One region of the Paenarthrobacter ureafaciens genome, then DNA from elsewhere that is predicted to be linked to it. Evidence: predicted binding sites of a transcription regulator. Region 1 holds the regulator's gene; the other holds the start of a gene.
What was found. Region 1 encodes HrcA, which represses chaperone genes, less so after heat shock. Its sites were predicted from a motif close to TTNGCACTCGNNNNNNNCGAGTGCNAA; they were not measured.
Positions count from the first base shown of each region.

Region 2: the regulator HrcA is predicted to act here: its motif matches at 9,874-9,900, upstream of groES (co-chaperone GroES).

Region 1 covers NZ_SBHM01000006.1:108,868-118,318, reverse strand. The annotation lists gene lepA (translation elongation factor 4) at 1-1,197, shown strand, start outside; gene hemW (radical SAM family heme chaperone HemW) at 1,198-2,427, shown strand; gene AUR_RS01625 (DUF4870 domain-containing protein) at 2,469-2,882, opposite strand; gene AUR_RS01620 (DUF3097 domain-containing protein) at 2,998-3,849, opposite strand; gene hrcA (heat-inducible transcriptional repressor HrcA) at 4,066-5,073, shown strand; gene dnaJ (molecular chaperone DnaJ) at 5,123-6,250, shown strand; gene AUR_RS01605 (16S rRNA (uracil(1498)-N(3))-methyltransferase) at 6,253-7,029, shown strand; gene AUR_RS01600 (GerMN domain-containing protein) at 7,066-7,935, opposite strand; gene AUR_RS01595 (PhoH family protein) at 8,360-9,445, shown strand; gene ybeY (rRNA maturation RNase YbeY) at 9,442-9,451, shown strand, end outside.
Region 2 covers NZ_SBHM01000007.1:17,250-39,108, reverse strand. The annotation lists gene AUR_RS04395 (carbohydrate kinase family protein) at 1-329, shown strand, start outside; gene alr (alanine racemase) at 393-1,670, shown strand; gene tsaE (tRNA (adenosine(37)-N6)-threonylcarbamoyltransferase complex ATPase subunit type 1 TsaE) at 1,667-2,254, shown strand; gene tsaB (tRNA (adenosine(37)-N6)-threonylcarbamoyltransferase complex dimerization subunit type 1 TsaB) at 2,254-2,925, shown strand; gene rimI (ribosomal protein S18-alanine N-acetyltransferase) at 2,925-3,428, shown strand; gene tsaD (tRNA (adenosine(37)-N6)-threonylcarbamoyltransferase complex transferase subunit TsaD) at 3,425-4,558, shown strand; gene AUR_RS04365 (glutamate--cysteine ligase) at 4,598-5,749, opposite strand; gene AUR_RS04360 (GTP-binding protein) at 5,911-7,041, shown strand; gene ykgO (type B 50S ribosomal protein L36) at 7,067-7,189, shown strand; gene AUR_RS04350 (shikimate 5-dehydrogenase) at 7,269-8,087, shown strand; gene AUR_RS04345 (THUMP-like domain-containing protein) at 8,129-9,361, opposite strand; gene AUR_RS04340 (hypothetical protein) at 9,430-9,849, shown strand; gene groES (co-chaperone GroES) at 10,048-10,344, shown strand; gene groL (chaperonin GroEL) at 10,431-12,044, shown strand; gene AUR_RS04325 (acyltransferase family protein) at 12,552-14,615, shown strand; gene AUR_RS04320 (acyltransferase family protein) at 14,612-16,669, shown strand; gene guaB (IMP dehydrogenase) at 16,880-18,388, shown strand; gene AUR_RS04310 (ABC transporter ATP-binding protein) at 18,567-20,426, shown strand; gene AUR_RS04305 (GuaB3 family IMP dehydrogenase-related protein) at 20,496-21,632, shown strand; gene AUR_RS04300 (hypothetical protein) at 21,845-21,859, shown strand, end outside.

The DNA of each region.
Region 1 (9,451 bases):
GTGGTCACCTATGTTCGTGTGGTGGATGGCAAGCTCCACCCCCGCGAACGCATCCAGATGATGTCGACCCGTGCAACCCACGAACTCCTCGAAATCGGCGTGAGCTCTCCTGAGCCCACCCCGTCGAAGGGCCTGGGCGTAGGCGAGGTGGGATACCTCATCACCGGCGTGAAGGATGTCCGCCAGTCCAAGGTCGGCGATACTGTCACCAACCAGGCCAAACCGGCCTCGGAATCGCTCAGCGGGTACGCCGATGCGAAGCCGATGGTCTTCTCCGGCCTCTACCCCTTGGACGGCACGGACTACCCGGTACTCCGCGACGCCTTGGAAAAGCTGATGCTCAACGACGCCGCCCTGGTCTACGAGCCTGAGACGTCAGCTGCGCTGGGCTTCGGTTTCCGCGTCGGCTTCCTCGGTTTGCTGCACCTCGAGATCACGCGCGAACGTTTGGAACGCGAGTACAACCTCGACCTCATCTCTACTGCTCCCAACGTGGAGTATGAGGTCACCTTGGAAGACAAGCGGGTTGTCCACGTCACCAACCCCAGCGAGTACCCCACAGGCAAGATCGCCGAGGTCCGCGAACCGATGGTCTCCGCTACCGTCCTGGCGCCCAACGAGTTCGTCGGCGCCATCATGGAGCTGTGCCAGAGCCGCCGCGGTCAGATGAAGGGCATGGACTACCTGTCCGAGGACCGTGTCGAACTCCGTTACTGGATCCCGCTGGCCGAGATCGTGTTCGACTTCTTCGATCTCCTGAAGTCCAAGACGCGCGGGTACGCCTCGCTGGACTGGAAGGCCGACGGCGAGCAAGTGGCCGACCTCGTCAAGGTCGACATCCTGCTTCAAGGTGAACAAGTGGACGCGTTCAGTGCCATCACGCACCGCGACAAGGCCTATTCCTATGGTGTGATGATGACCGGGAAGCTCCGCGAGCTCATTCCGCGGCAGCAGTTCGAGGTGCCCATCCAGGCTGCCATTGGCTCCCGCATCATCGCCCGCGAGAGCATCCGGGCCATCCGCAAAGACGTTCTTGCCAAGTGCTACGGCGGTGACATCACCCGTAAACGCAAACTGCTGGAAAAGCAGAAGGAAGGCAAGAAGCGCATGAAGATGGTGGGCCGCGTCGAGGTGCCGCAGGAAGCCTTCATCGCTGCCCTCACCACTGACGAGTCGAAGGACAAGGCAAAGAAGTAAATGCCAAGCGTCCTGCCTTTGGGCGATCCGGCACCTGCTGACGGCTTGCTGCCGTCGCAGGTGCTCGCCGACGTCGGACGCCGGAAGTTCGGCTTGTACGTCCACATACCGTTCTGCGCGGTGCGGTGCGGCTATTGCGATTTCAACACCTACACCGCGACGGAACTGGGCGGGGGAGCCTCACAAGCTGCCTACTCAGGTACCGCAGCGTCGGAGGTGGACTTCGCAGCGAAAGTGCTTGAGGATTCAGGCCTGCCGCGGCGTCCCATGAGTACCGTTTTCTTTGGCGGTGGCACGCCCACGCTGCTGCCGGCCGAAGACCTCGCGGAGATCCTGCGGACCGCAGTGGGGCATTGGGGGCTGGAAGAAGGCGCTGAGGTCACCACGGAGGCCAACCCGGATTCGGTAACCCGTGAATCGTTGCAGGTCCTCAAGGACGCTGGCTTCACCCGCGTCTCCTTTGGCATGCAGTCGGCAGTCCCGCACGTCCTCAAGGTACTGGACCGGACCCACACGCCACGCCGTGTCCCCCAGGTTGTCCAGTGGGCCCGGGAAGCAGGGCTGGCCGTCAGCCTGGACCTGATTTACGGGACGCCGGGGGAGTCCATGGCCGACTGGCGGGAGTCGTTGGAGACCGCGCTCTCCTACGAGCCCGACCACATCAGCGCCTACGCCTTGATCGTGGAGGAGGGGACCAAGCTTGCCGCCCAGATCCGCCGTGGCGAGGTGCCCGGCATCGACGACGACGACCACGCGGCCAAGTATGAACTTGCCGACCAGCTGATCTCGGAAGCCGGCCTGGGCTGGTATGAGGTCAGCAACTGGGCCAGGACACCTGAGCAGGCCTGCCGCCACAACCTGGCATATTGGCGCGGCGACGACTGGTGGGGTATCGGCCCCGGAGCGCATTCCCATGTGGGTGGCGTCCGGTGGTGGAACGTGAAGCACCCCGCTGCCTATGCTTCCCGCCTGGTGGCCGGAGAGTCTCCGGCTGCGGGCAGGGAAACGCTCGACGCCGGAACACGGGACGTGGAGCGGATCATGCTGGAGGCGCGGCTTGTGTCAGGCCTGGCAATAGACGGCTTGGACAAGGACGGCAGGCGTGCTGTGGCGGGTTTGATAGCCGATGGCCTGGCCGAACCTGCTGCGGCCTTCCAAGGTCGCTTGGTGCTGACCCTTAAGGGACGTTTGTTGGCCGATGCGGTAGTGCGGCGCATCCTGCCGGACTGACTTACGGAAAGATCGGCCCTGCGGAAAGATCGGCGTCGCCGCTACTTGATCCAGCGAAGGTTGAAGCGGTAGCGGTGCGGCTGGCCGTGGTTCACGCGGATGCCGGCGGAGACGGAGAAGCACGTGAGTGCCACCCAGATTGCCGTGGCGATGACGGCAAAGATGTTCCCTACAACCGGTAGCAGTACGAGGATGTTCGCTACGGCCGCTGCAATGGTGGGCGGCAGCGTGAAGTTGAGCGCTTCCTTGGATTCCTGCGCTGTAAAGGGACCCCTGTCGCGGAAAATCAAGTAAATCAGCAGCGAGGGCAGGCACCCGAGGATTCCACCGAAGTGCGCCAGGGTTGCCCACTGGCGGTCCTCGCTGGCTGTGAGAGGGAGTGCGTTTGCAGGCGCGCCATGGTACTGGGGCTGACCTGCGGCCCTGCCCGGTTCTTCTGGGGCGTTCTCTGACACGTTGGTTCCCTTTGCTATAAAAAATGCTGCGGTGTTGCTGTCCCAGAATATAGGGTCCGGGGCTGTTCCGGGACCAACCCGCCGCCCGCCGCCGTCGGACGCCCGGGCGCTGGAGTCAGGGCGCGGTGAGGAAGTCGATGACTTCCTCGACGCGGCCCAGGAGGGAGGCTTCAAGGTCGGCGTAGGTGCGGACCGCGCCCAAAAGGCGCTGCCAGCCGATTCCGATGTCCTCCGCAGTCTCGTGCGGCCAGCCAAAAGCGCGCAGGATCCCCGTCTTCCAGTCCGTACCGCGGGGAACATCGGGCCATTGGGCGATGCCAAGGACCTTGGGCCGGATCGCCTGCCAGACATCCACGTAGGGGTGTCCCACGATCAGGACGTTACGGGCAGCGCCCGGCAAGGTCATCGCTTCGGCGGCGATCCGCGATTCCTTGGAGCCGGCTACGAGGTGGTCCACGAGGATTCCCAGTTTGCGCCCCGGGCCGGGGTTGAAGGCTGCTATCGCGGCTTTGAGGTCATCCACCCCGTGCAGGGGCTCGACGACGATGCCCTCCACGCGGAGGTCGTCACCCCATACTTTTTCCACGAGTTCCGCATCGTGCTTGCCCTCCACCCAGATGCGGCTCGCTTTGGCCACCTGGGCCCGTTGGCCACTGACGCGCACGGAACCCGAAGCTGTCCGGGTGGGGGAGGCTGCAGTGGCGGGCGCCTTGGGCGCGGGAGGCAGGAGCCGGATGGGCTGACCTTCCAGCAGGAAGCCGAAGCCCAGCTGGAAGGACTTGGTTTTTCCGCGCCGGTCTTCGAGGGCCACGATGTGCATCCCGCCGGACTTTTCCACGCGGGTGACCGCACCCACCCAACCGGATTGGGCATCCTCCAGCACCATCCCGCGCTGCACGGGTACCTCCGGGAGCCGCTGTTGGGCAGGAGCGGTCAGGTCCTGTGGACCCCAGGTGTCATAAGCCAAGGAATGACCTACCTCTTCGGGCTTGGACGGCTGCCGGGCCGCAGTCGCCGCCAGGCCTGCCATGGATGTCTGCGCGGGCGGTTTCAATGCTAGCAACGCGGTGGCTCATACTAGACTTGTTAGCACTTGGGCATGTCGAGTGCTAAGCAAAAGGGTCAGCTGAAGGTCCCTCGTGCATCAGTGCATGGGCCGGATGGTCTGTCAGGAGGTGTTGGAATGAGTGAGCCACGCAAACTCGAAGTGCTGCGTGCCATTGTTGAGGACTACGTACATTCGCGGGAGCCTGTTGGTTCCAAGGCCCTGGTAGAACGCCACCACCTGGGCGTATCCAGTGCGACCATCCGCAACGACATGGCGGTGCTTGAAGAAGAGGGGCTGATCGCAGCGCCACACACCAGCGCCGGCCGTATTCCGACGGACAAGGGCTACCGCCTGTTCGTCGACCGGATCTCCCAGGTAAAGCCCTTGTCGGCCGCTGAGCGTCGTGCCATCCACTCCCTGCTTGAGGGGCCGGATGATATGGACGACATCCTTGAGCGGACCGTGAGGCTCCTGTCGCAGCTGACCAACCAGGTAGCCGTCGTGCAGTATCCGCACTCCAAGCGCGCCGTGGTGCGCCATGTTGAGTTCGTCCTCCTCGGGCCAAAGCAAGTGCTCGTGGTGCTGATTGCCGACACTGGAAGCGTTGGGCAGAAGGTCATCGATGCCGGTGCCGACGTTGCCAACGAGGCCCTCATGGCGCTGCGTTCACGGTTCCTGGGCAGCATCGCCGGCACGCAGATGGACCTCCTTCCGCAGGTCTTGCCGTCCGTGGTGGCGCTGTGCCCGCCGGAGCTGCGGGGACTGGCCCAGATGCTGGCCAACGGACTCCAGGCCCTCAGCGATACCAGTAAGGAAGAGCGGATCCTGATGGCCGGCACGGCCAACCTCGCCCGTTCCAACGTGGACTTCCCCCTGAGCATAGGGCCGGTGCTGGAGGCCCTTGAGGAACAAGTTGTCATGCTCCGGTTGTTGTCGGACATGGGGGATGATCCGCGCGGCGTGACAGTGAGCATCGGCCGGGAAAATCCCTACGACGGGTTGGCCGAGGCCTCCGTGGTGGCTACCGGTTACGGTTCCGGCGCCAAGGTTGGAGTCCTCGGTCCCACCCGTATGGACTACCCCACCACCATGGCGGCAGTCCGCGCCGTAGCGCGCTACCTTTCCCGAATTCTCGGCGGCTGAAACCGGCCGTCACCAAAGACCGCAGTACAACAAGGAAGAGATACCGACTTTGAGCAGCCACTATGACGTTTTGGGAGTCTCGCCGGAAGCCACCGGGGAAGAGATCAAAAAGGCGTACCGCAAGTTGGCGCGCAAGCTCCACCCGGATGTAAATCCGGGGGAGGATGTCGCCGAACGCTTCAAGGCCGTGACCCACGCTTACGAAGTCCTGTCAGACCCGCAAAAACGCAGGGTGTACGACGCCACGGGCAATGAAAACGGAACGGACAACGGCTTCGGCGGCGGCTATTCCGGGCAAGGCTTTGCCTTCCAGGACATTTTCGACACCTTCTTTGGCGGGGGCGGGGGTCACGGAGGGCCCGCGTCCCGCGTGCGCCGTGGCCAGGACGCCCTCATCAGCGTGCGCATTGATCTCAAGGACGCCGTGTTCGGCGTCAACAAGAAGCTCGAAGTGGACACCGCTGTTGTGTGCCCCACCTGTGACGGCAGCTGCTGCCGTCCGGGTACCCACCCGGAACGCTGTGACATTTGTGGCGGCAGTGGCCAGGTCCAGCGCGCTGTGCGCTCCATTCTGGGTCAGGTCATGACCACCGCGCCCTGCGGATCCTGTGAAGGATTCGGCACCATCATCAAGGATCCCTGCAACGAGTGCAGCGGCCAGGGCAGGATCCGCAGCCGCCGGTCCCTCACCATCAAAGTGCCCGCCGGTGTGGCCACGGGGACCCGTATCCAGCTGTCCGGCCAGGGCGAGGCAGGCCCCGCCGGTGGTCCGGCAGGCGACCTGTACGTGGAGATCCGCGTCAACAGCGATTCCACCTATATCCGCGAAGGGGACGATCTCCACGCCACGCTAAGTGTTCCCATGACTGCAGCCGCACTAGGCACGGAGTTGACCCTGGAGACCTTCGACGGTCCGCAGGAGATCGATGTGACGGCCGGTACGCAGTCCGGCGAGATCATCACCCTGCGCGGGCTCGGCGTGACGCATCTTCGCGGTTACGGCCGCGGCGACCTCAAAGTGCACCTGCACGTGGAGACGCCAACCAAGCTGGACGCCGCCCAGGAAGACCTGCTCCGTCAACTCGCCAAACTCCGCGGAGAACAGTTCACGGACGGGAAGCTCGTTGCCAGCGGCGGGATGTTCGCCAAGCTGCGGGACAAGCTCGGTAACCTGTAGCGGTGAGCAACCCCGTATTCTTCGCCCCCGCCGGCAGCCTTGGCGGATTGGTGTCTGGTTCCGTCTTTGTCCTGGAGGGCCCGGAGGCGCGGCACGCCGTGACAGTGAAGCGTCTGTCCGCGGGCGAACCGGTGGATATTTCCGACGGTGAAGGTGCCAGGCTGACGGGTAGGGTCTCCGAGGCAGGGCAAGGCTCGCTGTCCGTGGTTGCGGAAGAAGTAGCCTTTGAGGAACGTCCCGCTGTCCGGTTGGTGCTCGTGCAGGCGCTTGCCAAAGGAGACCGCGACGAACTCGCCATCGAAACGGCTACCGAGCTCGGCATTGATGCTGTGATCCCCTGGCAGGCGGAGCGCTCCATTGTGCGGTGGAAGGGCGATCGCGCCGCGAAAGCGCACGCGAAGTGGCAGTCCGTGGTGACTGCAGCAGCGAAACAAGCACGCCGGGCCTGGATTCCTGAAGTCAGGGACCTGGTGGACACTACAGCGTTGGCCAAAGCGGCCGCCGCGGCGGATTTGGCGGTGATCCTCCACGAGGACGCCAAGAACTCCCTGCGTTCGGTGATTGAGGAGGCCGGGTTCCTCTCGAACAGCGGCCCGGACGCCGCGAGGGAAGTCCTCCTGATCGTCGGTCCAGAGGGTGGGATGGCTCCCCGTGAGGTGACCAGGCTCAGTGATGCCGGCGCGGTGACGGCGCTTTTGGGGCACCACGTGTTGCGATCGTCAACGGCCGGACCGGCCGCCGTCGTTCTGTTGAGCGATATTCTGGGCCGCTGGCGTTAGCAGACGGCGGACCGGCCCAACCGCCCGGGCCAGGGCTCACTCGACCTTGAAGAGGCGGGTGTCCAGGGTGGTCTCGTCTGCGCGGCCGGATTCATCCACCTGAACAACCCGGAGTTCATACTTGCCGGGCTTCAGCGTGGCCCCGAAGGAGAAAACCCCGTATTGTCCGGGATCTCCGGTTGGCTTCGCCTGGCCGGTAAGCTTGCTGGTCCGCGTTCCGGAGCCGTTGTCCTGGAGGATCTGCCAGTTCACGGGCTTTGAACTGTCGGTGCTGCGCCCGTTGAACTTCACCGCACCCGCGGGCACCGAGGCATCTTCCTGAGGATCGATGATCCACAGCGGCGCCACCAGTGAGGCATCACGTGCCATGGGCTGGCCCAGCTTCACCTGCCCGAACGCCATGAAGTCCGTGTGCCCGTCCACCAGGATGACTACCTGGATTTGCTGGCCCGAGTTGATCAGGCCCGAGGAGGACGCCGCCGCCGACGCCGTGTAGACCAGCTGCTGTACGGCTCTTTGGGCCATCCCGGCGTCGAGGTTGGCGTTGAACGCATCCCGGGAGATGTCCACTGTGATGACGTTCTTGCCGGAGATGGAAGTGGCCAGGCTCCCGGGGTCCTGCCATGGCGTGAAGAAGTCGTGGTCCAAGGGCTTCTGCGCCATCATGATCCGAAGCGCCGTGGTCACCGGGTTCTCATCGCCGGAGATGTCCCTGAACTCTCGGTACAGGTAGACGTTGTCCTTGCTGCGCCCGATCCAATAGACGGGAATTTTGGTCGAAGCCTGGGTTGTCTCAAGGGGGGCATTGCTCGCGGGAGCGTCCTGGACGCTGATGGGAGGTCCCGAGGTGGCCGGTGTGTTGCCGCCGTTGGCTATGCAGCCCGTCAGCAATAGGACAGCAAGCATCGCAGGCGCCGCTACTGCGGATTTTCTCCGCCGCTGTGCGCCTTGCTGGTTGTTTGCCGGCTTGGTGATGGGGGTTCCTTGCCTCGCGGCCGACGTTTCCGGGCGGCCGGTAGTGCGTACAGTGTTGTTCCTGTTTCTTCCTGCTTTGCCAGCTTGGCACATGTACGACGGCGTCCTGCCGGCTTTTGGGGGTACCGGGGCAACTGCAACAGGATTGATATCGGCCCGATGCCGAGTTGAGACAAATTCGTAACGGCCTTGATTCGATGCTGTGAAAGCCCCCACGGAAAGGGGCCGGGCTGCGGTCTGCTGGCGTAGGATTGGAGGCATTCCCGCAGGCGGGCATCCGTGAGGATGGGCGCACCACGGACATATGGATAATGACTGAACCAACCGGAGGAGATCAGGCCGTACGGCCAGCACTATGAGTGAATCCCTGAATGGGCGGTTGCGGACCGGAAACGGAAACGCCGCGGCCACCGAGTTCCCGCACACGCTACCGGGCACGCGCACGGAAATCGTCACGTTCGACAACTCCGATCAAATGATTCACTCGCTGGGCAGCCATGATGAGGCCTTGCGCTACATCGAGGATCAGTTTCCCGACGTCAATTTCCACGTTCGTGGCAACGAGCTGTCCATGTCCGGGCCTTCGACTGTTATTCCGAGGATCATGCGGCTCCTGGAGGAAGTCCGGGGGCTGGTGGCCAAGGGAACAGTGGTCACTCCGGACGTGCTGCAGCAGCTGGTTTCCCTCTTGCGGTCCCAGTCCGTGCAGAACCCCGTGGACGTGCTGACGCACAACATCCTTTCCAGCAGGGGCAGGACCATCCGGCCCAAGACCCTGAACCAGAAGAACTATGTTGACGCCATCGACGGGAACACGGTGATCTTCGGCATCGGTCCGGCGGGTACCGGCAAGACGTACCTGGCAATGGCGAAAGCCGTGCAAGCGCTCCAGAACAAGGAAGTCAGCAGGATCATCCTGACCCGGCCGGCGGTGGAAGCGGGGGAGCGGCTCGGCTTCCTGCCCGGAACCCTGAGCGACAAGATCGATCCCTATCTTCGGCCGTTGTATGACGCTTTGCACGACATGATGGACCCTGAATCGATTCCGCGGCTCATGGCGGCAGGGACCATTGAAGTTGCCCCGCTCGCCTACATGCGTGGCCGCACCCTGAACGATGCCTTCATCATTTTGGACGAGGCACAAAACACCACGCCCGAGCAGATGAAGATGTTCCTCACCAGGCTTGGGTTCGGCTCGAAGATGGTTGTCACCGGCGATGTGACCCAGATCGATTTGCCGTTCGGTGCCACCTCCGGCCTGCGCATTGTCCGGGAAATCCTCACGGGGATCGACGACGTCAATTTCTCGATCCTTGAGGCCGGCGACGTCGTCCGGCACCGCCTTGTGGCAGACATCGTTTCCGCGTACAGCAAGTGGGATGACGCCCACCGGCCCGCAGCAGCGGCCGGCGCACAACACAAACGTGGAGAACGCAAATGAGCATTG
Region 2 (21,859 bases), on a different contig from region 1:
CGGTGCCGGCGTCCGACCCCACCGGAGCAGGTGATTGCTTCGATGCGGCCTTCATCGTAGGAAGCCTTGCCGGGTGGAAGCTCGGGGACCGCTTGCGGTTCGCCAACCTGTGCGCCTCGCTGGCAGTGCAGCAGGTGGGCGGGTCCCTCGCGGCGCCCGGATGGGGTGACATCGCCGACTGGTGGCAGCGCGCCAACGCACGGAAGGAACGCCAAACGAGCCAATGGCTCAGGCGGTTCGCCTTCCTGGAGCCGATTGTCAAGGACATCCCCGCCGAAGCGCAGCGCCGGGCCCGGGCGACCATTGCGCACCTGTCCGACGCGCAGTAGCGGCGGGCCCGCCAACCCTCCCGCAGTTAACGGCAGTTCACTGGCGCCACTAGAATCTCTAGGGTGACTTACGAAGCAGCTGCAGACATCGGAATCGGGTCGAAACCATCAATCGCCAAAACAGCGGTGCTTGAGCGCTCCGCCGTGATCGACCTCGAAGCCGTGCGGCACAACGTTCGTCAGTTCGCCGGAATCGCTTCCCCGGCCAACGTCATGGCCGTCGTGAAGGCCGATGCTTACGGGCACGGCGCGGTGCAGGTTGCCCGCGCAGCACTGGAAGCAGGCGCCACCTGGCTTGGGGTTGCCCATATTTCCGAGGCGTTGGCCCTGCGGGCAGCCGGCCTCGATGCCCCCATGCTGGCTTGGCTGCACACGCGGGAAAGCAACTTCCAAGCCGCAGTGGCCGCCGGCATCGACGTCGGGGTCTCCGGTTGGGAGCTGGACGCGGTGGTCGCGGCGGCCCGTGAGCAGGAACGTCCCGCCAGGGTCCACCTAAAGATCGATACCGGCCTTGGCCGCAACGGCTGCCCCATAGCCGACTGGGACCAGTTGGTGGGCCAGGCCATGGAGTACCAGGACGAAGGGCTCTTGCGCGTCGTGGGCATCTTCTCGCATCTGGCCGTAGCCGATGAACCGCAGCGGCCGGAGACGGACCAGCAACTGGCCGTCTTCCGGGAAGCAATCGCCATTGCCGAGGACGCCGGCGTGGATACGGAAGTCCGCCACATCGCCAATACTCCGGCCACCCTGTCACGTCCCGATTCACACTTCGACCTGGTCCGCGTCGGGCTGGGTATTTACGGACTCTCACCGTTCCAAGGTGCCACTTCCGCCGAGCTTGGCCTCCGCCCGGCCATGACGGTCCGCGCCCTTGTTTCCAACTGCAAGACGGTCCCTGAGGGCCAAGGCGTGTCCTACGGACTGAACTACCACACCGCCGGCCGTACCACGCTGGGCCTCATCCCCCTGGGGTACGCGGACGGTGTTCCGCGGGTGGCCACCGGCGGGCCGATCCGCGTCAACGGCGTCACGTACCCGGTGGTGGGCAGGATCGCCATGGACCAGATGGTGATCGACTTCGGGCCGCTGACGCCCGAGGAAGCAGCCAAACTCAAGGGCGCTGAGGCGGTCATGTTCGGTGAAGGCACCGACGACGGTCCCACCGCGGACGAATGGGGCCGAGCCGCGGGCACCATCAACTATGAGATCGTGACCCGCATCAGCCCCCGCGTTCCGCGCACCTACGTCAATGAGTCCGCTGCCGGGCCAGCGGCCGGGGCTGAATCAGCTGCCGGCTCGGTCCGGCCCAGTGAGGCGGCAGCTAAGGCAGCCTCGCTGTGAACCAACCGCAATGGGAACGCCGCTTCAACGTCACGACGGCGGAGCAGACACACGCGCTCGCCGCAGCTCTGGGCGGGGTACTGGAAGCAGGAGATCTCCTGGTCCTCACCGGTGAACTGGGTGCGGGCAAGACAACGTTCACCCAGGGCCTCGGCGAGGGGCTGGGTGTCCGGGCGGGCATCATCTCGCCCACTTTCGTCCTGGTGCGCATCCATCCCAATCTTCCGGACGGCCCCCGGCCCGGCGGTCCGGACCTGGTCCACGTGGACGCCTACCGCCTTGAGTCTGCGGCCGAAATCGATGACATTGACCTCGAAAACACCATGGATACGTCCGTGACGGTGGTGGAGTGGGGCCGCGACCGGGTGGAGCATCTTGCCGAAAGCCGGCTGGACGTGGAACTGCACCGGGCCGTAGGCGGCGAATCCACGACGGAAACCGACACTCCCCGGCAGGACGACGTCCTTGACTTCGATACCGAGGAGGACGACGAGCCACGCACCATCGTTTTCCGCGGCTACGGTCCCCGCTGGGCGGAAGTACCGGACGTCCTGGAAACCGCGCTGACAGGGGGAAACAACTGATGCTGATCCTGGCCATAGACACTTCCGCCGTCGCCAGCGCCGCACTCATTTCCGATGAAGCCTTGGAAACCGTGGTGGATTCCTTCGTCACCGAGGACACCCGCAGCCATGCGGAAGTCCTGGCGCCCGGGATCGGGCAGCTCCTGGCACGCGCCGGCATCACGGGTGCGGACATCGATGCCATCGTCACCGGCGTCGGCCCCGGTCCCTTCACGGGCCTGCGCTCCGGCATCGCGACGGCCCGCACACTGTCTTTCGTCTGGAACAAGCCGCTGTACGGGCAGATGAGCCTGGACGCCATCGCCTTGGAGGTGGCCGGATCCACGTCCGCCGTGCCGGAATTCCTGGTGGCCACGGATGCCCGGCGCAAAGAGGTTTACTGGGCGCACTACACCCTGGCTGACGGCCAACTTCCCCACCTGGTGGATGGTCCCCATGTGGGCTTCGCGGCCCAACTGCCGGACCTCCCCGTGTTCGGCGCCGGAGCCGGCTTGTACTCTGAGGTCCTGGACGCCAACGAAGACTTCGCTGCGACGCAGCCGGACGCCGCTTCCTTGGGACAGTTCGCCTTGGCGAAGCTCGCCGCGGGGGAGACCCTGCTGGATTCGACACCCCTTTACCTGCGCGAGTCCGATGCCCAGGTGCCTGGACCCCGGAAGCGGGCCTTGTGATGAAGCTGTCTCCCAACCTCGAACGTGCCGGCATCTCCCTCCGGGACATGACAGACGCCGACGTGCCCGCAGTGGAGGCCCTGGAACGCAGGCTGTTTCCGATCGATGCCTGGCCGCTGCAGATGTTCTTCGATGAGCTGTCCCAGCCCGAAACACGCCGTTATGTGGTGGCAGAGTCCGCGGGTGAAATCATCGCCTACGCGGGTTTGATGTGCATTGAGCCCATCGCGGACATCCAGACGATCGCCGTCGTGCCTGAATGCGAAGGCAAGGGCATCGGCTCAGCGATCCTCACCGAACTCATCGACGAAGCGCGGCGCCGCAAAGCCGCTGATGTATTGCTGGAGGTCCGTGCAGACAACCCGCGGGCGCAACAGCTGTACCGCCGCTTCGGTTTCGAACAGATCCATATCCGCCCGCGCTACTACCGGGATGGCACCGATGCCTTGATCATGCGGCTGCCACTGAATGTTGCCGGGTCCACAGAAGGAGCAGAGGCGTGAGCGCCGTACTTCCCAACGCCGCATCCCCCAAGGAACCACTGGTCCTGGGCATCGAGTCCTCCTGCGACGAGACCGGCGTCGGCATTGTGCGGGGGACGACGCTGCTGACCAATACGGTCTCCTCTTCCATGGACGAACATGTCCGCTTCGGCGGAGTCATTCCGGAAATCGCCTCGCGGGCGCATCTGGACGCCTTCGTCCCGACGCTGCAGGAATCGCTGCAGGAAGCGGGAGTGACCCTGGAGGACATCGACGCGATTGCCGTCACGTCCGGGCCCGGCCTGGCCGGAGCCCTCATGGTGGGCGTCTGCGCGGCCAAGGCGCTCGCAGTAGCCACCGGCAAGCCGCTTTACGCGATCAACCACTTGGTGGCGCATGTGGGCGTCGGCCTTCTGGATGCAAAGCACGACGCCGGTGCTGCCGCAGGCCTGGGTGCCGGGCAACTGCCGGAGAACCTCGGTGCCCTCCTGGTCTCCGGAGGACACACGGAGATCCTCCGGATCCGGAGCATCACCGATGACGTTGAACTCCTGGGTTCCACGATCGATGACGCCGCAGGGGAGGCTTACGACAAGGTTGCCCGCATTCTTGGCCTGGGCTATCCGGGTGGTCCGGCCATCGACAAGCTGGCACGCCAAGGGAACCCGAAAGCCATCCGCTTCCCGCGCGGCCTGACCCAGCCCAAGTACATGGGCACCGCCGAGGAAAAAGGTCCGCACCGCTATGACTGGTCGTTCAGCGGCCTCAAAACGGCTGTGGCGCGCTGCGTGGAGCAGTTCGAAGCCCGCGGTGAAGAGGTTCCAGTGGCGGACATCGCGGCGGCTTTCCAAGAGGCTGTTGTGGACGTTATTACGTCCAAAGCCGTCCTGGCCTGCAAGGAGCATGGCATCACCGACCTCTTGCTGGGAGGCGGCGTCGCCGCCAACTCCCGGCTCCGCGAACTGACCGGACAGCGGTGTGCTTCGGCCGGGATCAAGCTGCACGTCCCGCCGCTGAACCTGTGCACGGACAACGGTGCCATGGTTGCTGCCCTCGGGGCTCAGCTCATCATGGGAGGGATAGCCCCCAGCGGGGTGGCGTTTGCGCCCGATTCCTCCATGCCCGTCACCACGGTGTCGGTCCCGGCCTGAGCCCGAGCTAACCGGTGCCCCGACCTGCCCGGTGCGGGATCAGGCGTCGGGGCCCTTGCGCATCTGTTGGACGAGGTCCATCACCACGGCCTGCAGATCGCCATTGTGTTCGGCGGCCACACGGCGCTGGCGCTGGTAGCTGGCACCCCGCTCAATGATTTTGGCAACGTCGGCGAGTTCCTCCGAGCAGCCCAGCTCGGCGGCAATCGGCTCAAGCCGTGCCAGGGTTTCGGTGAGGTGCTCGGTGACGAGTTTCTCGTTGCCTTCGGCGTCCAGGATGATGATGGCTTCCATGCCGTACCGGGCTGCACGCCACTTGTTCTCCTGCACGTGCCACGGCGGCATGGTGGGAATAGTGCCCCCTGCGTCCAGGATTCCGGAAAACTCGTGGACCAGGCACTGCGTCAGGGCGGCGATGGCGCCGACTTCCTCCAGCGTTGCCAGGCCATCGCAAATGCGCATCTCGATAGTTCCGAGCGCCGCCACAGGCCTGATGTCCCAGCGGATCTCCGAAATGGCGTCGATGACACCAGTGGTGAACATGTCCTGCACATAGGACTCGTAGGCCTCCCAGGACTGGAACTGGAAGGGCAGCCCGGCGGTGGGCAACTGCTGGAACATCAGGGCCCGCTGGGACGCGTACCCTGTTTCTTCGCCGGACCAGTAGGGGCTGGAGGCCGAAAGAGCCTGGAAGTGCGGGAAGTAGTTGACCAGTCCATCTAGAATCGGAAGGACCTTGTCCCGGCGGTCGATGCCGACGTGGACATGGACGCCGTAGATCACCATCTGGCGCCCCCACCACTGGGTACGCTCGATCAACTTGGCGTAGCGCTCCTTGTCCGTCACCGGTTGGAGGAGGGGAGGGCTGAAGGGGTGGCTTCCGGCGCAGAAAACCTCAACGCCCATGGAATCCGTGACCTCGCGGACCGCTGCCAGCGAACGGCTGAGGTCTTCTTTGGCTTCTTTGACCGTGTTGCAGACGCCGGTGACCAGTTCGACTGTGTTGAGGAGCAGTTCCCGCTTGATATGGGGGTGCTCGTCGTCCTCGTTGAGGTCCGGATGATTGGCGGCAACGCCCCTGAGGACGTCGTTCGCGACCGAGACGAGTTCTCCTGTGCGTGCGCTGACGAGCCCCAGCTCCCATTCCACACCCAGCGTCGATTGCCTGGATGGCGCAAACTCTATATGCACGTAGTCCCCTCGTTGTTTTGTCATTTCGGCCGGACGCCGCCCCGCTGCGGGGCCGCCAGCGGTCGGATCAAGTCTAGTGCAGCCCAAGGCGCCGGACGGGCGAAGGGTAATGTCTTTCCGCTTCTTGCTATTGAGAACAATTCTCAATTACGCTGGCTTTCATGCACATCACAGTCCTTAGCTCACTAGACACCCATTGCCGCGACTCTGCTGCTGCCCGGCTCGGCCGCACCCACGGCAACTCGGCGGTAGTCCTCCACGACCTCCTGGACGGGTCGCTCGTGCTGCGGAGGGTTTACCGGGGCGGCCAACTCTTTGAGCGGGAAACCACGGTTCTTGAGCACGGCTGCCTCAGCTGCACCGTCCGACTGGATGTGGTTCCGACCGCGGAGCGGCTCGCTTCCTGCGGGTTCGACCAAGTAGTCCTGGGACTCCCGCCGGGAGTCGCTGCAGCCATGGCGGCAGCCGAACTGAAGCAGGCCCTGGATGGTCGCATGGTCATCGACAACGCGGTGCTGGCAGTCGACCCCGCGGAGCTCGAGGACCACATGTGGGACCGGCACACCCTGTATGAATCCGGCTTCACCGCAATGCCCGAAGACGACCGGACCAGCGGTGAGTTCCTCATCGGAGAATTGGGCCACGTGGACTCCGTCATGCTGTTTCCGGGCCTCAGTGCCGGGCTGAGCGGTGAAACGCGGATTGACAGCGCGCATTGGCGGGCCGGCACCGAACTCGTTGGGCAGCTGGCGCCGCATGCTGCCGTCATTGGCTCCGCTGATAAGTTCACGCCGGGATGCTACGACCATGTCGAGGCAATCGCCCGGACCAGGCCCGGCGTGGTTCGCCGTCCACCGGATGATGCCACGGGGACGTTCAGCACCGTCCTCCACGCTCTGTCCAAGCCACTCCATCCGGGCCGTTTTCGTGAAGCCCTGCCGCAGCTGGCCGCCGGCACCCACTGGATGCGGGGCCGCCTTTGGATTGCCTCGGCCGCCAACATCCGGATCACAGTTCAGGGGATAGGCCCTCGCGTTTGGCTGGAAAGCACAGGGCCCTGGTCAGTCGAGGCGGCCGCACAGGCAAAGCCGCACACCGGCGTCGACATGGTCCTTGACGGTCACGCCCACCACGGCGACCGCGGAACCGTGCTGGCCCTAACCGGACGGTCGGAAGACGTGAACGCACAGGAAATCAGGCAGCTGTTGGATGGCTGCCAGCTGACCGAGGCGGAGATGGAGGCCCAACCCGCGGCGTGGGATGACCCGTTTGAGCTCAGCAAAGCCCTCTAGCCCTACAACACAAAGGAGAACATCAATGAAAGTCCGCAACTCGCTCCGTGCCTTGAAGAAGATTCCCGGAGCCCAGATCGTGCGGCGGCGCGGACGCACCTTCGTGATCAACAAGCAGAACCCGCGTATGAAGGCCCGGCAAGGCTAGCCGGGGCCACGGGGCGGGCCGGCGTTCATAAATATGACTTAGTGGTCCGCCCGCCCTGTCCGGGCTGTTTAATGGATGCATGCCCATCCTCAACAAAGACATGTCCCTGTGCATCTCGTTGGCTGCGCGACCCAGCAACATCGGGACCAGGTTCCATAACTATCTCTATGACCAGTTGGGCCTGAACTTCGTTTACAAAGCCTTTGCCCCCGCCGACATCACCATGGCGGTCGCGGGCATCCGCGGACTTCCCATCCGTGGAGCCGCAGTCTCCATGCCCTACAAGGAGCAGGTCATTGACCTGGTGGACGTCATGGACCCCTCAGCGAAGGCCATCGACTCCGTCAACACGATCGTGAACAATGACGGCGTCCTCACCGCCTACAACACCGACTACATTGCCATCGCGCGGCTCCTGAAGGACCACGAGGTGCCGACCAGCCACTCAGTATTGCTCCGGGGCGCGGGCGGGATGGCCAAAGCTGTGGCCGCCGCCCTCCGTGACGCCGGGTTCACCGACGTGACCATCGTGGCGCGCAACGAAACCACGGGCAGGGCGCTCGCAGCGCTGTATGGCTTTACGTGGCAGGACGACGTGAACGAATCCACAGCGGACCTCATTATCAACGTCACGCCGCTGGGCATGGCCGGTGCGGACGAGACTGCCCAGTCCTTCGACGACGCCACCATTGCAGCGGCGAAGATGGTGTTCGACGTCGTCGCCTTACCGTCTGAGACTCCGCTGATCGCTGCGGCGCGCCAGGCCGGCAAGCCCGTCATCACGGGAGCGGAAGTGATTGCCATCCAGGCGGAAGAACAGTTCGTTCTGTACACGGGCGTCCGTCCCACTCCCGAACAGGTCCGCGAAGCGTCGGAGTTTTCGCGGCGCCAAGCCTAAGGTCGGGCCCCGGGGCCCTCCCGCCAGCGCCCCGGCCTGTGTCAGGCGCTGACCGGCTCCACGACGACGGCCACCCTCTCCTCCCCGATCCGGGTGAGGACCAGGGTGGCTGTCTTGGGTTTTCCGGCTTTCCCGGCAGGTTTGCCCGGCAGGAGTTGCTTGCGGAGCTCTTCCGGCGTGACCGCTGTTCCGCGCTTCTTGATGTCCAGTACGCCGATTCCGTTCGCTTTTACCCAGGCCTTGAGGGCTTTGACGTTGTATGGCATGACGTCCAGCACCCGGTAGGCGCGGGCGAAGGGCGTGTCGCGCAGCTCCGGCGCGCAGATGTAGGCAATGTGCTCGTCCACCAAGTGGCCGTTCAGCATTCCTGCCACATCCGCGACGAGGCCCGCCCGGATCACTGCGCCGTCCGGCTCGTACAGGAATCCCTCCACGGGCCCGACGGCGGCTGCCGGGCCGCCGTCGAAATCCTCACCGCTGGTGATCTCCGCAGCGCCCTGGGGGCCGATCACCAGGGCCGCCCGACGGACACCGGGCCGCGCCACTGCGTTGAACCACAGCGTTACCTCGGTGACGTCGCCACCTACGGACACCCACTGCGCTTCGCAGCCTGCGGGAACTGATTCGTGGGGCATGCCCGGACCCATCTTGACGCCGACGGCGCGTCCCGTGGCGGCAAGGCCTTCCACGAACGACAACGGCGGAGAGAAGGCTTCCGGGTCCCAGATCCGTTTGGTTCCGGAGGTGGACGTGGTGCGCCGTGCCGGATCAAGCCACACCCCGTCCACGCCGTCCAGGTCAACGGAGGTGGCATCGGAATGAAGGACCCTGGCGTGGGGGAACGGCATGAGGTTGATAGTGGCGCACGCGGCTGTGGTCTCGTCCATTTCAACGGCGGTGACGTTGATGTCCATGGAGGCCATTGCCATGGAATCGGCGCCCAATCCACAACCCAGGTCAGCTACGTGCGAAATTCCGGCCTTGGCGAAACGTTCGGCGTGACGTGCCGCAACGTTGAGCCTGGTGGCTTGTTCCAGGCCGGCCTGGGTGAAGAGCATTTGCCTGGCGAACTCTCCGAACTTTGCCTCCGCGCGGGTCCTGAGGCGGGATTGGGTAAGGACCGCGGCGACCAGCTCTGCCGGGTGCCCGGCCTTGCGCAGTTCCTGGTTCACTGCCATGGCGTCGGCCTCTTTGTAGGGCCCTAACGAGGCGAGAAGCTCCCACCCTTCGGTAGTCAGCAACGGCGCGAGGTGGTCCTGGGGAGCGTGGGGCATGCCATCCAGCCTAACGTTTATGACCTGCGGGCCGGGACCGGCCAGGTCATCCGGATAGGGTTGTTTTCATGGAAGACACCGCAACCCCGCAGCCCTCCGACACCAACAATCCGGACGACCACAGTTCCGCCCGTTCCGGAGCCGAAGAGCATAGCCCCGGCCGGTCGCTTTCTACTTACGCCCGCCCGGCATTGATCGCCGGCGTCGTTATCGCCGTCGTCTGCGTGGCGCTGTTGATCGTCATTTTCGCCTTGGATGCCTTCAACGCAGCTGCCTATTCCGTCTCCGGAAAAAACATTGGCGACGCGACGGACGAGGCCCGCGATATCCGCGAACTCCACAGCGGCGCACGTGCAGGGGGAATCATCGGTTTGGTGATCTCCGGCGTCGTAGCTGTAGGCGCCGGCGTCGTGCTCTACCTGAACCGCGGAACGGCGGGCGGCAACGACGACGATGACTACGATCTCGAGGACCTCCGGGACCAGTAGTCCGGGTTCACCCATGACGAAATGCTGGCACTCACCTTGACCGAGTGCTAACGCCTTACATAGAGTCTTGTTAGCACTCTCCCCGTGAGGGTGCTAACCACTACCGCCAGGTACGCTGCCGGCACCGCGACGACGGTTGCACGCCTCGGCACCCTTGTTCTTAGTCCATGAATCAGCTCATGAAAAGGAGAGATCCGAGTGTCGGTCTCGATTAAGCCTCTTGAGGATCGTATTGTTGTTCGCCCGCTCGAAGCAGAGCAGACCACGGCTTCCGGCCTGGTCATTCCGGACTCCGCACAGGAGAAGCCGCAGGAAGGCGAAGTTGTTGCAATCGGCCCCGGCCGCTTCGATGACAACGGCAACCGCGTGCCGGTTGACGTAGCTGTTGGCGACGTCGTTATCTACTCCAAGTACGGTGGAACCGAAGTCAAGACCGGTGGCAACGAGTACCTCGTTCTGTCCGCCCGCGACGTCCTCGCGATCGTCGTAAAGTAACTTCCTGGAATCCCGCGCTGCAGGCCCGCTTGGAATATCTTCCAGCCGCCTGCGGTGCGGGTTTTCCGTTCTGAAAGGACACAACCATGGCAAAGCAGCTTGCGTTTAACGACGCTGCCCGCCGGTCCCTCGAGGCCGGTATCGACAAGCTCGCCAACACCGTCAAGGTGACGCTTGGTCCCCGCGGCCGCAACGTCGTCCTGGACAAGAAGTGGGGCGCCCCCACGATCACCAACGACGGCGTGACGATCGCCCGCGAAGTTGAGCTGGACGACCCCTACGAGAACCTTGGCGCACAGCTTGCCAAGGAAGTCGCCACCAAGACCAACGATGTTGCCGGTGACGGCACCACCACCGCCACCGTGCTTGCACAGGCCCTGGTCAAGGAAGGCCTGCGCAACGTTGCAGCCGGCGCCGCACCGGGCGAAATCAAGCGCGGCATCGAGGTTTCCGTCGAGGCCGTTGCCGCCCGCCTGCTGGAGAACGCCCGCGAAGTCGAAGGCACCCAGGTTGCCAACGTCGCTGCCATCTCCGCGCAGAGCGAAGAGGTTGGCGAACTGCTGGCGGAGGCCTTCGGCAAGGTGGGCAAGGATGGTGTCATCACCATCGAAGAGTCTTCCACCACCCAGACCGAACTCGTCCTCACCGAAGGCATGCAGTTCGACAAGGGCTACCTTTCCCCGTACTTCGTCACCGACGCAGAACGCCAGGAAGCCGTCCTCGAAGACGCCCTGATCCTGATCAACCAGGGCAAGATCTCCTCGCTGCAGGAATTCCTGCCGCTGCTGGAGAAGGCGCTGCAGGCCTCCAAGCCGCTCTTCATCATCGCCGAGGACATCGAGGGCGAAGCCCTGTCCACGCTGATCGTCAACCGCATCCGCGGCACGCTCAACGTTGTTGCCGTCAAGGCTCCCGGCTTCGGCGACCGCCGCAAGGCCATGCTGCAGGACATCGCCACCCTCACCGGTGCGCAGGTTGTTTCCCCGGACCTGGGCCTGAGCTTGGACACTGTTGGCCTGGAGGTGCTGGGTACGGCCCGCCGTATCACCGTCACCAAGGACCACACCACCATCGTTGACGGCGCCGGAACCGAGCAGGACGTTGCGGACCGCGTTGCCCAGCTCCGTGCTGAGCTCGCCCGCACCGACTCCGACTGGGACCGCGAGAAGCTGCAGGAACGCCTGGCCAAGCTGGCCGGCGGCATCGGTGTCATCAAGGTTGGCGCTGCTACCGAAGTCGAGCTCAAGGAAAAGAAGCACCGCATCGAGGACGCTGTTTCCTCTACGCGTGCCGCCCTTGAAGAAGGCATCGTTTCCGGCGGTGGCTCGGCCCTCATCCACGCCCTCAAGGCCCTGGACGAGGACCCGGCCGTCAAGGCACTCGAAGGCGACGCCGCCGCTGCGGTTGGCATCGTCCGCCGTGCACTGACCCAGCCGCTGCGCTGGATTGCCCAGAACGCAGGCTTTGACGGCTACGTTGTGGTTGCCAAGGTTTCCGAGCTCGAGGCGAACCACGGCTTCAACGCCAAGTCCGGCGAGTACGAGGACCTGACGGCTGCCGGCATCATCGACCCCGTCAAGGTCACCCGCTCTGCCCTCCGCAACGCCGCTTCGATCGCTGCCCTGGTTCTCACCACCGAGACCCTGGTTGCCGAGAAGCCGGCCGAGGAAGAAGACGCACACGCAGGCCACCAGCACTAGGCTGCCTGCCCCAAAGAACCCCGGTCACGCCCAGTGGCCGGGGCTTTTTGCTGCCTCGCCGCGGCTGCAAACCGTCCCTCTATCACCTCCCGCCGGCTTTCGGGCGTCCCTCTATCACCTCCCGCCCGCTTTCGGGCGTCCCCCTATCACCTCCCGCCCGCTTTCGGCCGTCCCTCTATCACCTCCCGCCCGCTTTCGGGCGTCCCCCTATCACCTCCCGGTCCCGGCCGACGTCATTGGTGCGGAAGCCCGGCAACCGGCTGATTCTTTGCGTGGAATGCGTCACATTGCGGTCGGTAATCTTGACTAAGTATCCTTATTATCGTTTTGCCTCGTCACAGCAGTGTTGGTCCTCCGGGCGCAGCCCCGGCACGGTCCCGATCCTTAGTGCAAGGTGCGCTGATTGGCGTTCCCCGGCGCCTCCGGGCAAGCCACTTGACTGGGTCGCATGCTCCAAACCGCATATGATGGAACCTTTGCAAAATAGCCCCTGAGGAATCGCCTAACGTGTCTGCATCAACGATCCAACAGCCCGCCCGTCCCGACAGGCGGGCTCATGGACCCGTTGCCAAGTCAAAGTTCCGCCCGGAAATACAGGGTCTCCGTTCGCTCGCGGTCCTCATGGTGGTCAGCTACCACATCTGGATCGGCCGCGTCTCCGGCGGTGTGGATGTTTTCCTGCTGATCTCGGCGTTCCTCATGACGCTCCAGTTCACCGGGCGCTACAAGCAGCGCCGTCCCATGGACTTGGTCAGGCACTGGCTGCACCTGTTCCGGCGCCTGCTGCCGGCCGTCGTCGTCGTTCTGCTTGGCACCCTGGCCGCCACCTTTGTGTTCCTGCCGCCCACGCGGTGGGTGGAAGTGGTGAACCAAGGCTGGGCGTCGTTGTTCTATTTTGAGAACTGGCTGCTCCAGACGCTGGCGGTCAATTACTACGCAACAGACCACAGCCTCGCCAGTCCGCTCCAGCACTTCTGGTCGCTGTCCATCCAAGGGCAGGTGTTCATCCTGTGGCCGGCCATTTTCGCCGCTGTGGCAGTGGTGTGCCGGAAGTTCCAGCTCCGTTACCGGGCGTCGTTGGCCTACGTGTTCGCGCTGATCTTCATCGCTTCGCTGACGTACTCCATCATCTTCACCGCCAACAACCAGGCAGTGGCCTACTTCGATACGTTCGCCCGGCTATGGGAATTTGCCTTGGGAACCTTGGTTGCCTTGATCCTGCCTGCCCTGGACTTCTCCAAACCCGTCCGTGTGGTGATGGGTTGGGCGGGGGTCGCCGCGATGCTCAGTTGCGGCATCCTCCTGCAGGTGCAGACGGCGTTCCCGGGCTTCGTCGCCCTGTGGCCAACCCTTGCTGCCGTTGCCGTCATCGCGGCAGGCCAAACGGGCAGCCGCCTCGGCGTGGACCGCATCCTGAGCTCAAAGTTCCTGGTCCGCCTGGGGGACAATTCCTACGGGCTGTATCTGTGGCATTGGCCCATCCTGGTGATCTACCTGGCGTGGAGCGGCAAGGACCACGCCGGTTGGTTGTCCGGCTCGGCGATCATTGCCCTTGCTTTGGGCCTGGCATTCCTTACCACCAAGTACGTGGAGAAGCCCTTCCGCGAATGGAAGTGGCCGGAGGTGAAGCGGCGCCGCGCTGCCATCTCCATCGCCGTATGCCTGGCAGTTGCCAGCGCTCCGATGGTGGGCTTCCAGTACAAGCAGTACCTTGACCAAAAAGCCGCTGAAACCCAGGCCTTCAATGACAATCCCGGCGCTCACGCGTTGCTTCCGGATTACGTCGATCTGGTGAGCGACGGAGCCAGGACCCTGCCCACGGCCGAGCAGTTGCCGGAGGATTGGGCCCGCCTGAACGGCACGTGCGAGGGCGCCGACAAACCCGAGGACAAGCTCCTCGCGGAGAACTGCCAGCAAAACGATGTTGGCGATGACGCCGTGAAGCACATTGTGGTGCTGGGGGATTCCCATTCGCAGCAATGGCTTGCGGCGCTTGGCCCCATGGCTGAAGCGCATCGCTGGAAGGTGACGGCACTCCTCCTGGGCGGCTGCCATTTCATGCCGGAAAACCCGGACGCGGAGGACCAGTGCAACGAGTTCAACTCTGCGGCATTCCGCTACGTGGCGTCCCAGACTCCGGACGCAGTGTTCATGGTGGGCACCATGGCGTCCCCGTCGTCCCCGGATGAAAAGCTTGTTTATGGTTTCGACCAGACCGTCACCAACCTCAACGACCTCGGCATCCAGGTGGTGGCCGTCCGCGACAACCCCCGGTACGACTACAACGTGACCGAGTGCGCCCTCGCCAAGGGCGTGGACAGCGCCGAGTGCAAGTCGGACCAGCCCGATGTCCTTGCACCAACCAGTCCGTTCGCCCAAGTACAGGGGACCTTCGGTAACGCCGCGTTCCTGGACATGACCGATTTCCTGTGTGACGGCACCACATGCCCCAGCGTCATCGGCAACGTGTTCGTCTACCTTGACGACAACCACTTGTCCCGGACTTACGTCAAGAGCATGGGCGATATGTTCTCCGAGAGGTGGTTTGCCGCGACTGGATGGGCGCAATGACGGAACAGACAAAAAGCACGACGGCGGAGCGCACCTTCCGCCCGGAGGTCCAGGGCCTGCGGGCCCTGGCCGTGTTGATGGTCGCCACGTACCACATCTGGCTCGGCCGGGTGTCGGGCGGGGTGGACGTATTCCTGCTCATCTCGGCATTCCTGCTGACGCTGTCCTTCACCAGGAAACTTGAAGGTGGCAGGCCCCTGCGCCTGCTGCAGCACTGGCTGCACGTGTTCAAGCGCTTGCTGCCCGCCGTCGTCGTTGTGCTGCTGGGAGTCCTCACTGCCACGTGGGCGTTTGTTCCGCAGAGCCGCTGGCCGGACGTTCTGGCGGAGGCCTGGGCCTCTTTGCTGTACCGGCAGAACTGGCAACTGGCTGATTCCGCGGTGGACTACTATGCGCAGAACCATTCAGGCGCCAGCCCCCTCCAGCATTTCTGGTCTTTGTCCATCCAAGGGCAGGTCTTCATCCTGTGGCCGTTGATCTTCGCCGCCGTGGCCCTGCTGCAGCCCTTCCTTGCCAAGGTTTTGCCCGGCAGGAAGGCAGTGGGCCACCGGTCTCTGCTCCTGATGGCGTTCGGGGCCGTCTTCGTGGCGTCGCTGGTGTACTCCATCGACCAGACGGCCAACAACCAAAGCTACGCCTACTTCGACACCCGCACCCGGCTGTGGGAATTCGCGCTGGGATCCTTGCTCGCTCTGGCGTTGCCGTACCTGAAACCGGGTCGCAAGCTCCGCGTGGTCCTCGGCTGGGGCGGCCTGGCTGCCATGCTCTCCTGCGGACTGGTGCTCACGGTTGACCGTTCGTTCCCCGGCTTTGTTGCCCTGTGGCCCACCCTGGCCGCGGCCGCAGTGATCGTGGCAGGGCAAAGCGGAAGCAGGATCGGAGCCGACCGCTTCCTTGCCTCCCGCCCGCTGGTCATGGTGGGGGACAACTCCTACGCCTTGTACCTGTGGCACTGGCCGGTCCTGGTGTTCTTCCTCCTGGTGACGGAAACCGCCACGCCCAACCTGCTGCAAGGACTGGCCATCATGGCCGTTTCCATGATCCTGGCGGTGGCCACTACCCGGTTCGTGGAACGTCCCATGCGCCGCTGGGAGTGGCCCAACGTGCGCTCCTGGCGTGCCGCCGTCGTGATTGCCTCCTGCGGTGCCCTGCTCGCGCTGCCTGTCACCGCCTGGCAGGGTGCCATCTCGGCTGAGGGGGCGGCGATCGCGGACCAGCCCATGGAGCTGACCCCGGGTGCCGCTGCGCTGGCACCGGACAAAGCCGGGCAGCCGACTCCCGAAGCGAAGATCATCCCGGCGCCGGCCGCCATGAAGGATGAGTGGGCGGACATCGACGGCCTCTGCACCGGCGATAACGTCCCGTCGGATCCTCTGCTGGAGGGCTGCCTCCAGAACGATCCGCCGGAAGTCACCACCAAAAAGATCGTGGTCCTGGGTGACTCGCATGCGCAGCAGTACATGGCGGCACTGGGCCCGATTGCCAAAGCGCATGGCTGGGAAGTCGTGACGCTCCTGAAAGGCAATTGCCGGTTCGGCGCGGAGTCCACAGAACGGCCGGACGACTGCAATGCGTTCAACAAAGCCAGCGCGGACTACGTCCTGGAACACAAGCCGGATGCCGTGTTCACGGTGGCATCCCTGACCCACGTCACTGAACCGTTTGAAACAGAGGTCCCGGGCTATCTGGAAGGCATCAAGCCCTTTACCGATGCCGGAATCGACGTCGTGGGTGTTCGGGACAATCCGCGCTTCAGCATCAACATGCCGGAGTGTGTCCAGAAGAAGGGGCCGGATTCCCCCAACTGCAACGCGCCATTGGAGCACTCGTTGGCGGCGTCCTCGCCATTGGACGACTACGCGGGCAAGGTGGACGGGCTGTACCTGGTGGACATGAGCGATTTCATTTGCGCGCAGGGTACGTGTCCGGCCGTGGTGGGCAATGTGTACGTCTACAAGGACGACAACCACCTCACCAAAACCTATGTGCAGAGCATGATTCCCATGTTCGAAGAAAGGCTGCTGGCCGCGACGGGTTGGGCTACTTCCCGGTAGCCATGGGTGCCCTCCGCGGTTGAAATGCACGACGGCGGCCTGCCGCCAGTGCCGTTGCTCACACTCAGCTGCCGCGGAATATGGCGATCGCCGCGGAGGTTCTAGTATTTATCCAACACTTCTGCACAGGCCAGTCCCGTAATGACGGGCTGGTCATCAGTTGCAACCCCTACCAGTTCCAGTCCCCAAACCCAGGTAAGAGGCGCACTCATGACCCAGCCCGAACACGATCCCTTTGGCTTCGTAGGCCTCACCTACGACGACGTCCTGCTGCTGCCCGGCCACACAAACGTCATCCCGTCCGAGGCCGACACGTCCTCGCGCATCTCCAAGCGCATCACGGTCCAGACGCCCTTGCTCTCGGCAGCCATGGACACCGTGACCGAGTCCCGCATGGCCATCGCCATGGCGCGCCAGGGCGGCCTCGGTGTTGTCCACCGCAACCTGTCCATCGATGACCAGGCAGAGCATGTGGACCGCGTGAAGCGCAGCGAATCCGGCATGATCACCAACCCCGTGACCATCGGCCCCGAGGCAACGCTGCTGGAACTTGATGAGCTGTGCGCCCGTTACCGCGTCTCCGGCCTTCCCGTGGTGGACACCGACGGCCGTCTCCTGGGCATCGTGACCAACCGCGACACCCGCTTCGTTCCCGAATCGGATTTCCCGCTGCGCAGCGTCAGCGACGTCATGACCAAGATGCCGCTGGTCACCGGCCACGTCGGGATCAGCCGCGAGGAAGCTTCGCACAAGCTGGCCACCAACAAGATTGAAAAGCTGCCGCTCGTGGATGACCAGGGCCGGTTGAAGGGCCTCATCACCACCAAGGACTTCACCAAGGCCGAGCAGTACCCGCTGGCCACCAAGGACGATGAGGGCCGCCTGCGTGTCGGTGCGGCCATCGGCTTCTTCGGTGACGGCTGGGAGCGCGCCATGAAGCTCATCGACGCCGGCGTGGATGCGTTGTTCGTGGACACCGCGAACGGCCACTCCCAGGGCGTGCTGGACATGATTGCCCGGCTCAAGTCCGATCCCGTTGCCGCGCACGTTGACATCATTGGCGGCCAGGCAGCCACCCGTGAGGGAGCCCAGGCTCTGATCGACGCCGGTGCCGACGGCATCAAGGTGGGTGTCGGTCCCGGTTCCATCTGCACCACCCGCGTGGTGGCCGGTGTTGGCGTTCCGCAGATCTCCGCCATCTACGAATCCGCGAAGGCCGCGATTCCGGCCGGCGTTCCGCTGATCGCCGACGGCGGCCTCCAGTACTCCGGCGACATCGGCAAGGCGCTGGTTGCCGGCGCCGACACCGTGATGCTCGGTTCCCTGCTGGCCGGTTGTGAAGAGTCTCCTGGCGATCTCATCTTCGTCAACGGCAAGCAGTTCAAGAGCTACCGCGGCATGGGCTCCCTGGGGGCCATGCAGTCCCGCGGCAAGAACACGTCCTACTCCAAGGACCGTTACTTCCAGGCCGACGTTTCCGGTGACGACAAGCTCATCCCGGAAGGCATCGAAGGCCGCGTTGCCTACCGTGGGCCCCTGGCTTCGGTGGCGTACCAGTTGGTCGGCGGCCTGCGCCAGACCATGTTCTACACGGGCGCACCCACCATCCCGGAGCTGAAGGCGCGCGGCAAGTTTGTCCGCATCACCGCTGCAGGCCTGAAGGAATCGCACCCGCACGACATCCAGATGACGGTGGAAGCGCCGAACTACTCCCGCTGATTCCCTGCAGGATTGACGCGATCGAAGACTCCCCGTGGTGTTCCACGGGGAGTCTTTGCGTCCGGGCATGTTCCGCGGGCAACCGCGGTCCCTTCGCGGCTGGTGCCTTGGTGTCAGAGGGGAGGAATAGGCTGGGCGTATGTCAGAAAACCCAGGTGGCCCGGGCCGCGACCGGCCTATGCATCCGGAGTCCGTCCGGGTGTCCAAGGCGCCGCCCCGGAAGCTGGCACTCCGGCCGTATGCACGCGCCGTCGGGCAGGTCCTGAAGGTCAGCTTCAAGGCCTCGCCCGCCGCCGTCATCATGAAGGTGGCCGGCTCGCTGATTTCAGCCACGCTGCCGCTGGTGACAACATACTTCGCTGCGTTGACCACAACGGCGCTGGCGGCCGGCTACGCAGGAGACCCCGACGCCGGTCCGCGCGCCATCCTGTACGTCGTCATCACGGCGGCGTTGGGACTGTTCTGGGGCGGCTTCAGCAGCGTTGACCGCTACATCCAGCAGCTCATGAGTTTCCGGGTAGGCGCAATCGTCGGCGACATGATGTATGAGCGCTTCCTTGCCTTGGAATTCTGGCGTTACGACGACAAGGAAACGGTAGACCTCTACGATCGTGCCAAGCGGTTCTCCGACTCCTATGCCCGCGTCCTTGACCGCATTGCCGCGATCTTCACGCAATTGGTTTCCGTTATCCTCGCCGTCGGAGCCTTGTTCCTGGTGAGCTGGTGGATTGCGGTGATCGTCCTGGTGGCGATCGTGCCCAGTGTCTATCTGCAGTTCAAACTTTCGCGTGAACAGATCGCCCACTGGAACACGCAGGTCGACTCCCGGCGGCAGCGCCGCATGATCGAACAGAACCTCCTGAGGCCGCAACACATTGCCGAGATGCGCCTCTACGGGATCGTGGGGTACCTTATGGGCCTCCGGTCGAGGTTGCGTGACGCGGACGAGCGCCGGCGCCTCGATTTCCAGAAGCGCTACATCCCCAAGCAATTGGCGGCCGACGCACTCCAGTACGGCGCCGAGGTGGTCTCGCTCATCTGGGTGGTCGGGCAGATCATTGCCAGGGCGCAGCCCGTGGGCCAGTTCCTCTACGTTCAGCAGATCGTGAGCCGGGCCCTGTCCACGGCCAACAACCTGGTGTCCTCGCTCAGCTCCATCGACGAAGACCTCGCCAACCTCAAGGACTACGAGCTCTTCATGACGCTGCCGGTGCCCACCGGCCACGAACCGCCGCTCCTGAAATCCCCGCAAACCGTGGAAATGAAGGACATCCGCTTCAGCTACACCGGCAGCGATATTGAAGTCATCAAGGGCATCTCGCTCACCATCAAAGCCGGGCAACACATCGCGATCGTGGGGGAGAACGGTGCTGGAAAGTCCACGCTGATCCGGATCCTGGCCGGGCTGTACCGGCCGGACTCAGGCCAGGTACTGCTCGACGGCGTCGACCTCGCCACCGTTGACGTGACCAGTTGGCACCGCCATCTGGCCGTGTTGAGCCAGGAGTTCCTCAAATACGAGTTCGCCACGGCCGCTGACAACATCTACCTGGGGGACGTCCAGCAACCCCGGGACGATCAGCGGATCAGGCGCGCGGCATCTGATGCTGAGGCCATGGACTTCATCAACAAGCTTCCCAACGGCTTGGACAACCACGTCAGCAACTGGATGGAGGATCCGCGCGGACGCAAGGGGAGCGGGCTGTCGGGTGGCCAATGGCAGCGCCTCGCCATGGCACGCAACTTCTACCGCGACGCATCCTTCATGGTGATGGACGAGCCCACCTCGGCCATCGATGCCCTGGCCGAGCACCGCATCTTCTCGCGGCTTTTCGCCGACCGCAGCAGTACCATCATCGCCATCAGCCACCGCCTGGCCACCATCGAGAAGGCTGACGTCGTCTACATGCTCGAGGACGGCCGGATCGCGGAGCAGGGAACGCATAAGGAACTTGTTGCGCTGCGTGGCCGGTACTTCCGGATGTTCGAGTCCCAGCTGTCAGTGGATGAGACCAGTCGGGCGGCTCCAGAGGCTTAGAGCGGTGGAAAACCGCGCGGCGTGCCGGGCGGTGCCTGGTTGCCGGAGGGGTCCAGTAGAGTTGTAGCCGTGACTTATGAGATTGAGATTGGCCGTGGCAAGCGTGGGCGTCGAGCCTACTCCCTGGATGACATCGCGATCGTTCCGAACCGACGGACGCGTGACCCGAAGGACGTCTCGGTCTCCTGGCAGATTGACGCCTACAAGTTCGACATGCCGGTGATTGCCGCTCCCATGGACTCCGTCATGTCCCCTGAAACGGCCATTGCCCTTGGCCGGCTGGGTGGCCTTGGCGTCCTTGACCTTGAAGGCTTGTGGACCCGTTACGAGGACCCGCAAAAGGTCCTCGACGAAATTGCCGGCTTGGCCGACGAAACCAGCAGCCCCGCTGTCACGCGGCGCATGCAGGACCTCTACCAGGCTCCCGTGCAGCCCGAACTCATCAGCTCCAGGCTCGCCGAGATCCGCGCAGCGGGAGTAACGGTTGCTGGTTCACTCACGCCGCAGCGCACCCAGGAGCACTACAAGACCGTGGTGGCTGCCGGCGTCGACATCTTCGTCATCCGCGGCACCACAGTCTCGGCTGAGCATGTCTCCAAGAACCACGAGCCCCTGAACCTCAAGCAGTTCATTTACGAGCTCGACGTTCCCGTGATCGTGGGCGGCGCGGCCGGCTACACCCCGGCGCTGCACCTTATGCGCACGGGCGCTGCCGGCGTCCTGGTCGGTTTTGGCGGCGGTGCGACGACCACCACCCGGCGTGCGCTTGGTATCCACTCGCCCATGGCCTCAGCCATCTCCGATGTTGCTGCCGCCCGGCGGGACTACATGGACGAATCCGGCGGACGGTACGTCCACGTCATCGCCGACGGCGGCATGGGCAGCTCCGGGGACATCGTCAAGGCGATCGCCATGGGCGCCGACGCCGTGATGCTCGGCAGCGCGCTGGCACGTGCCGAAGAGGCCCCCGGCCGCGGCTGGCACTGGGGTCCGGAAGCACACCACCTTGAATCACCGCGTGGGGATCGCGTCAACGTGGGAACCGTCGGTCCGCTGGAGGAAGTCCTGTTCGGACCGGGTCACCACACCAACGGCACGTCCAACCTCATCGGAGCACTCCGCCGGTCCATGGCCACCACGGGCTACTCGGACTTGAAGGAGTTCCAGCGCGTGGATGTTGTGGTTTCGCCCTACGAAGGCAACTGATTTCCTGACGTGAAACGCCCCTGCTGGTCCCGGTCTTTACGGGGACCTGCAGGGGCTTTTTTCGTTGCCCGGGGAAGTTCTCCCCATCGCGTTGTGTTGCCCCCGCACGTAGTCTGGCAGCCGAAGAACTATTGCTGTCATGAATCGGGGGAAGTATGGCGCCGGGAATCTACGGGGCAGACATTACACAACTGAGGTCTCTGTCAAAGGTGATGGGAACATCGGGG